DNA from 3 places in the Allobosea sp. P4_E12 genome. Region 2 is predicted to be linked to each of the others. Evidence: predicted binding sites of a transcription regulator. Region 2 holds the regulator's gene; each other region holds the start of a gene.
The links. Region 2 encodes PhoB, which activates phosphate uptake and scavenging genes when phosphate is short. Its sites were predicted from a motif close to TGTCATNNANCTGTCAT; they were not measured.
Positions count from the first base shown of each region.

Region 1: a site for PhoB is predicted at 1,414-1,430, ahead of AC1DW9_RS27430 (RNA degradosome polyphosphate kinase). Genes of this name have one in related genera too.
Region 3: a site for PhoB is predicted at 1,349-1,365, ahead of AC1DW9_RS05260 (HAD-IIA family hydrolase). Genes of this name have one in related genera too.

Region 1 is NZ_JBFUIY010000028.1:44,803-47,067, reverse strand. It holds gene AC1DW9_RS27430 (RNA degradosome polyphosphate kinase) at 1-1,342, opposite strand, end outside; gene AC1DW9_RS27425 (acyl-CoA desaturase) at 1,607-2,265, shown strand, end outside.
Region 2 is NZ_JBFUIY010000008.1:132,328-134,592, forward strand. It holds gene AC1DW9_RS12605 (TIGR03862 family flavoprotein) at 1-228, opposite strand, end outside; gene AC1DW9_RS12610 (YnfA family protein) at 303-623, shown strand; gene phoB (phosphate regulon transcriptional regulator PhoB) at 743-1,441, opposite strand; gene phoU (phosphate signaling complex protein PhoU) at 1,475-2,194, opposite strand; gene pstB (phosphate ABC transporter ATP-binding protein PstB) at 2,243-2,265, opposite strand, start outside.
Region 3 is NZ_JBFUIY010000003.1:303,652-305,916, forward strand. It holds gene AC1DW9_RS05255 (MurR/RpiR family transcriptional regulator) at 1-507, opposite strand, end outside; gene AC1DW9_RS05260 (HAD-IIA family hydrolase) at 504-1,262, opposite strand; gene AC1DW9_RS05265 (ABC transporter permease) at 1,455-2,265, shown strand, end outside.

The DNA.
Region 1 (2,265 bases), on a different contig from region 2:
TGAAGCCATAGACGACCTGCACGCCCGCGCGCTCCAGATCCTTGGCCCAGCGAATATTCGCCTCCTCGTCGAAGCGCGCCTTGAGCTCGACCAGGGCCGTCACCGACTTGCCCGCCTCGGCAGCCTCGGCCAGCGCCCTGACGATCGGCGAGTTCGATGAGGTGCGGTAGAGCGTCTGCTTGATGGCGACGACGTTGGGGTCATGCGCCGCCTGCTGCAGGAACTGCACGACGACGTCGAAGCTTTCATAGGGGTGGTGGACGAGCAGGTCCTTCTGGCGGATCGCGGCGAAGCAATCGCCGCCATGCTCGCGAATGCGCTCGGGGAAGCGGGCGTTGTACGGCTTGAACTTGAGGTCCGGCCGGTCGACGCCGACCAGCTGCGAGAGCTCGTTCAGCCCGATCATACCATCGACCTGGACGATCTCGTCGGGATCGACCTTCAGTTCGCGCACGATCAGCCGGTGCAGATGCGGCGGCATGCCGTCGCTGACCTCGAGACGGATGACGACGCCACGGCGGCGCTGCTTCAGCATCGTCTCGAAGACGCGGACCAGATCCTCGGCCTCCTCCTCGATATCGAGGTCGGAGTCGCGAATGACGCGAAACGAGCCGGTTCCCTTGACGTCGTAGCCAGGGAAGAGCTTGCCGATGAAGAGCGAGACGGTGTCTTCCAGCGTGATGAAGCGGTGCACGCCGTCGCGTGCCAGATCGGGCAGCTCGATGAAGCGGTCGATCTTCCCGGGAACCCGGATCAGCGCGTCGAGCTGCCGGCCATCGCTGATCCGCTCCAGCGCCAGCGCCAGCGTGAAGCCAAGGTTGGGGATGAAGGGAAAGGGATGCGCCGGGTCGATCGCCAATGGCGTCAGCACGGGGAAGACGAGATGGAGGAAGTGGTCCTCGAGCCAGGTGCGGTGCTGCGCACCGATGTCCTTCGGCCCCAGCAGCACGATCCGATTATCGTCCAGCTCGCGCTTGAGTTCGACCCAGCGCGCCTGCTGGTCGGCGGTAAGATCGGCCGTCGCCTTGGCGATTTCGATCAGCTGCTCGGCCGGGGTCAATCCATCCTGGCTGGGCGTGACGACACCCGCCTTGAGCTGCTCGCGCAGGCCCGAGACGCGGACCATGAAGAACTCGTCGAGATTATTGGCAGAGATCGAGAGGAAGCGGAGCTGCTCCAGCAGAGGATGGTTGCGGTTCGACGCCTCCTCCATCACCCGACGGTTGAACTGCAGCCAGGACAGCTCGCGATTGACGAAGCGGGCCGGCGAATGGCGCAGACCGATGGGACCGACCTGAGGCGCGATGTCCGCGGCCTTCACGTTTGTCGGTTCGATATTCATGAGTTTCGCCCTCGTCTCGAACGCAAGCCGGGCCGAGATCGCCCGCCTGTCAAACTTGAAGCCATCCTAGCGTGACGCTTCGATGACGGGCGAGTGCTATTCCTGCGTTGCCTCGAACCAATTGCCTTCCCACGTGGTTTCCTTGCCATGCTGCGGCGAGTGGCCTACTTGCGCGGCGCCGGCTCGTCCTGTTTGGTGCCGCTGGACATGCGGCCCGTGCCGCACCGAAGCGGCGAATCCGCGCGAACCCCACAGAGAGCATTCTTGAGCGACAGCACTGCCCCTCATGATGATGGCGACATCGTCTACCCATCCGCCGTTCCCTTCGTGCTGGCGCATCTCGCCTGTTTCGGGGCGCTCTGGAGCGGTGTGACCTGGACCTCGGTCTGGCTCGCGATCGGGCTGTACTGGTTGCGGATGTTCGCGGTCACCGGTGGCTATCACCGCTATTTCTCACATCGCTCCTACAAGACCAGCCGCTTCGGGCAGTTCCTGCTCGCGCTGCTGGCCCAATCGACGGCGCAGAAGAGCGTGCTCTGGTGGGCCTCCAAGCACCGTCACCATCATCGCTATGCCGATACCGAGCATGACGTGCATTCGCCGGTCATGACATCCTTCGCCTATTCGCATGTCGGCTGGATCTTCAGCCGCGATCACAGCACCTTCGACGATTCAACGATTCAGGACCTGACGAAGTTCCCCGAATTGCGCCTTTTGCACCGTTTCGAGCTGGCGCCCGCGATCCTGCTTGCCGGCCTCTGCTTCGCGATCGGCGGCTGGGCCGGCCTGATCGTTGGCTTCTTCTGGTCGACGGTTGCGGTCTATCACGCGACATTCTGCATCAACTCGCTCGCGCATGTGCATGGCGACAAGGACTATGTGACCGGCGACGAGAGCCGCAACAACTGGTGGCTGGCGATCAT
Region 2 (2,265 bases):
AATGGCCGGCTCCAGCCAGGCTTGCGCATCGCGATAGCGGGGCAGGAACCTGTCGAGCGGTTCGGAATGGGTAAGGTTCAATCCGCCGCGCCCGGCCAGCAGGAATTTGCGGGCCGGCGAGGGCATGCGATCGTAGATCGTGACGGTGTCCCCGGCTGCCGCAAGGCGCTCGGCCGCGATCAGCCCGGAGGGCCCTGCTCCAATAATGGCGACGTGATGTGTGGGCATCGGTCCGGCTTGCCGTCAGCGCGCCCTGCAGTCAAGGGTAATCCCGCCCCGAAGGCCATCGACAGGGAGGAACCATGCCGACCATCGCCGCCTATTTCGGCGCAGCCATTCTCGAAATCGCCGGCTGTTTCGCGTTCTGGGGCTGGCTCCGGCTCGACAAGCCCATCTGGTGGCTCGTACCCGGACTGTTTTCGCTCGCCCTGTTCGCCTGGCTGCTGACGCTGGCGGAGAGCGAAGCCGCCGGACGGGCCTATGCCGCCTATGGCGGCGTCTACATCGTCAGTTCGCTCGCCTGGCTCTGGGCCGTGGAAGGCTTTCGCCCCGACCGCTGGGACATTATCGGTGGGCTGATCTGCCTCGCCGGCGCGGCGATTATTATCGCAGGGCCGCGCTAGGGTATCGGCCCGAAAGGTGGATTGCGGTTTTCGGGAAGGCCGATGCAACCATAGACGGTTAGATCGTCGGGCGGATTCGATATCCGGCCCGATGATCCAAGTCCCCGATGATCCAAGTCTCAGCTCCGCGCAAAGGTCTCGTCGAAGGCATAGCCGGCACCGCGCACGGTCCGCAGCGGGTCCTTGGCGTTGTCAGGAGTGATCGCCTTGCGCAGCCGGCCGACATGGACGTCGACGGTGCGCTCGTCGATATAGACGTCGCGGCCCCAGACCGCGTCGAGCAGCTGGGCCCGGGAATAGACCCGCCCCGGCGCCTGCATCAGGAATTCGAGCAGGCGGAACTCGGTCGGGCCGAGATGCAGCTCGCTGCCTGAGCGGCGGACACGGCGGGTGGTGCGGTCGAGTTCGAGATCGCCGGCGGCCAACAGGCCGGCGACATGACCCGGCTTGGCGCGGCGTAGCAACGCCTGGATGCGGGCGATCAGCTCGGGCAGCGAGAACGGCTTGACGACATAGTCGTCGGCCCCGGTGGCGAGGCCGCGCACACGCTCGGTTTCCTCGCCGCGGGCGGTGAGCATGATGATCGGCACCCGCTCGGTATCGCGACGGGTCCGCAGCCTCCGGCAGAGCTCGATGCCGGAAAGGCCCGGCAGCATCCAGTCGAGCAGCACGAGGTCCGGCGTATGATCGCGCAGATGCAGCTCGGCATCGTCGCCACGCGCGACGCTGTCGACCTCGAAGCCCTCGGCTTCGAGATTGTAGCGCAGCAACAGGGTCAGCGGCTCTTCGTCCTCAACGATCAGGATGCGTGCAGGCATGTCTCACTCGGTCCCAAAGGTGTCGGGCGCCGGTCACTCACCGGTGGCGGCGTCCAGAAGGATATTGGTCGTGTCGAGCTTCGGGCGGGCTGCGTCCAAGGCTTCGCCCGTGACGAGATAGTGGATCGTCTCGGCGATGTTGGTGGTGTGGTCGCCGATGCGCTCGACATTCTTGGCGCAGAACAGGAGATGCGTGCAGAAGGTGATGTTGCGCGGGTCTTCCATCATATAGGTGAGCAGCTCGCGGAAGAGCGAGGTATAGAGCGCGTCGATCTCATCGTCGCGGCGCCAGACCTCCATGGCCTTCTGCTCGTTGCTGACGGCGTAAGCGTCGAGCACGTCCTTGAGCTGGGCCTGAACCAGGCGGCTCATATGCTCGAGGCCGACGACCGCGCGCGACGGCGGCTGGAACTGGCCGGAGATGGCGACCGCGCGCTTGGCGATATTCTTGGCGAGATCGCCGACACGCTCGATATCGGCGGCGATGCGGATGGCGGAGATCAGCTCGCGCAGGTCGTTGGCGAGCGGCTGGCGCCGGGCGATGGTGAGCACCGCCTTCTCCTCGACCTCGCGCTGCAGATTGTCGAGGCGCTGGTCGGCGCTGATGACCTTCTGCGCCAGACCGGTGTCGCGGCGCACCAGGGCGACCGTCGAATCGCCGAGCATGCGCTCCGACATGCCCCCCATCTCGGCCAGGCTGCGGCGGATCCCCTCGAGATCGGCATCATATGAGCGGACGATGTGATCAGTCATCGCGGCGTATCCTTTGTCGGCAAAGCAGTTGGAAGGCTGGGCGCCGGTTCAGCCGAAGCGGCCGGTGACGT
Region 3 (2,265 bases), on a different contig from region 2:
GCTGCCGATGCCGTAGAGCTCGACGCGGCGCGCCTTCAGGATCGCGGCGACCGCGGCCTCCATCGCCGTGGTGTCGAGCACCTTCATGGTGTCGTGCAGGGCCTGGAGATCGCTGCGGAAGATCTTTTCGATCACCGCACCGGTGTCGTCGGAACGGGCCAGATCCTCGTGGATGAACTGAACCGGTTGCACCAGATCGCGCGCCAGCGCGATCTTGACCTGCTGGAAGCCCCGCGCGCCGAGCTGCTGGCAGAGCGAGATGACGCTGCCTTCGCTCGCGCCGGTGCGCTCGGCCACTTCGGTGACCGACATATGCACCACCTCGGCGGCATGGGTCATGAAGAAATCGGCGATGCGGGCAGCTTTGGGCGGCAGGTTGGCGCGCAGCGCCTGCAGGCGTTCGAGCGCCCCCTCGAGACCGGGCGTGCCGGTGCCCTTGCGCCTTTCGGTGCCTGGTTCGCCGGGGGCGGCCTCGGCCGATCCGGGATTGCGATTCGACGCCGTCATGCCGGGAAGGCCAGCATGTCGGCCGAGACACGACAAGGCGCATTCGCCGCGATGGCGGGGAAGACCCCGTCGCGAAGCTCGAAATAGCGCAGGCCGAGGCGCCGTGCGCCCTCACCATCGGTCGCCGGGTTGTCGCCAACCATCAGCACCGCATTCCTGGACAGCCCGAGCAGCGCCAGGCCGGCCTCGAACAAGGCGGGTTCCGGCTTGCCGATGATGCGGTACGGCACGGGGCCAGTGCAGGCGAGCAGCGCCGCCAGCAATGCACCGGTCTCCGGCACCACCGCGCCATCCGGGCCGGGATGGACGAGATCGGGATTGGCAGCGACGAGCTCGGCGCCGCCGCGTACCGCATTGGCTGCAAGCATCAGGCGTTCATAGGAAAAATGCCGGTCGCGTCCGAGAAAGACGATGTCCGGCCGCTCCTGCACCGGGACAAGGCCGCGGTCGCGGGCATGGATCATCAGGCTCTTGCTGGCCATCATGGAGATGCGGGCCCGGGGCTGCCGGCGCGCGATTTCGTCAAGCGCGGTCGAGCCGGCGAGAACGATCCGGCGCGGCGCGATGGTCAGGCCGAGACGCTTCAGGGCACGCGACAATTCGAGCGGCGTATGCTCGGCATCGTTGGAGACGATGACGAAACGGCCGTCCAGGCTTTCGAGAAAGGCATTTGCGCCGGGAAGCATCTGCCGGCCGCGCACCAGGGTGCCGTCGAGATCGACGAGACACCCCTGAATGCCGTGAAACGACCCCATCGCGCGAATCCAAACCCTGTCAGCAAGTGAGGCTCGTCCATGAACTGAGATAAACTCAGTGTCAAATTCAATATCGAATGAGATTATTTCATCATCCTGTCATGAAGCACAGCCTAGAACGAGCCCGTCGCAGCACGGGCCACGACTGAGCCGGCATGCAGGGCGACGTCCGGCGGCTCCAGGGGGGAAGACATGCTTGAATTCCTCGCAGGCCGGCTGCTGCGCATGGGCATCACGCTTTGGGTGATCACCTCGGTCGTCTTCCTCGCCACGCGCCTGACGGGCAACCCGATCGACTTCCTGATGCCGGAAGGGCTGGATGCCGCCTCGCGCCGCGAGATGATTGCCTATTGGGGGCTCGATCGTTCCGTCGCCGAGCAGTACTGGCTGTTCTGGCGCTCGCTTCTTTCAGGCGATTTCGGCCTCGGACTGATGGAGCGCCGGCCGGTCGCGACGATCTTCACCGAACGGCTCTGGCAGAGCGCCTCGCTCCTGGTCGCGACCCTGGCGCTGACGATCTGCATCGGCGTGCCGGCCGGTATCCTGGCTGCCGTCTGGCGCGGCCAGGGGCGCGGCAGCGCCGTGCTCTTCACGGCCTTTTTCGGCTACGCCATCCCGAATTTCGTGCTCGCCATCCTGCTGCTGCTGGTCTTCTCCTACACGCTGCACTGGCTGCCCAGCGCCGGCTCGGCCACACTCGCGCATTACGTCATGCCGACGGTCGCGCTCTCGGCCTATTTCGTCGCGGCGCTGGTCCGCTACACCCGCAACGCCATGCTCGACGTCCTCTCGCAGGACTATATGCGCACGGCCCGGGCCAAGGGGCTCGCCGAGAGCAGCATCATTCTCCATCACGGCCTGCGCAACGCGTTGATCCCGGTCATCACGGTGCTCGGCCTGCAGATCACCACGCTCGTCTCGGGAGCGGTGGTGGTCGAGACCGTCTTCGCCTGGAACGGCGTCGGCGACCTGCTGGTCGGCGCGACGCTGCGCCGCGACTATC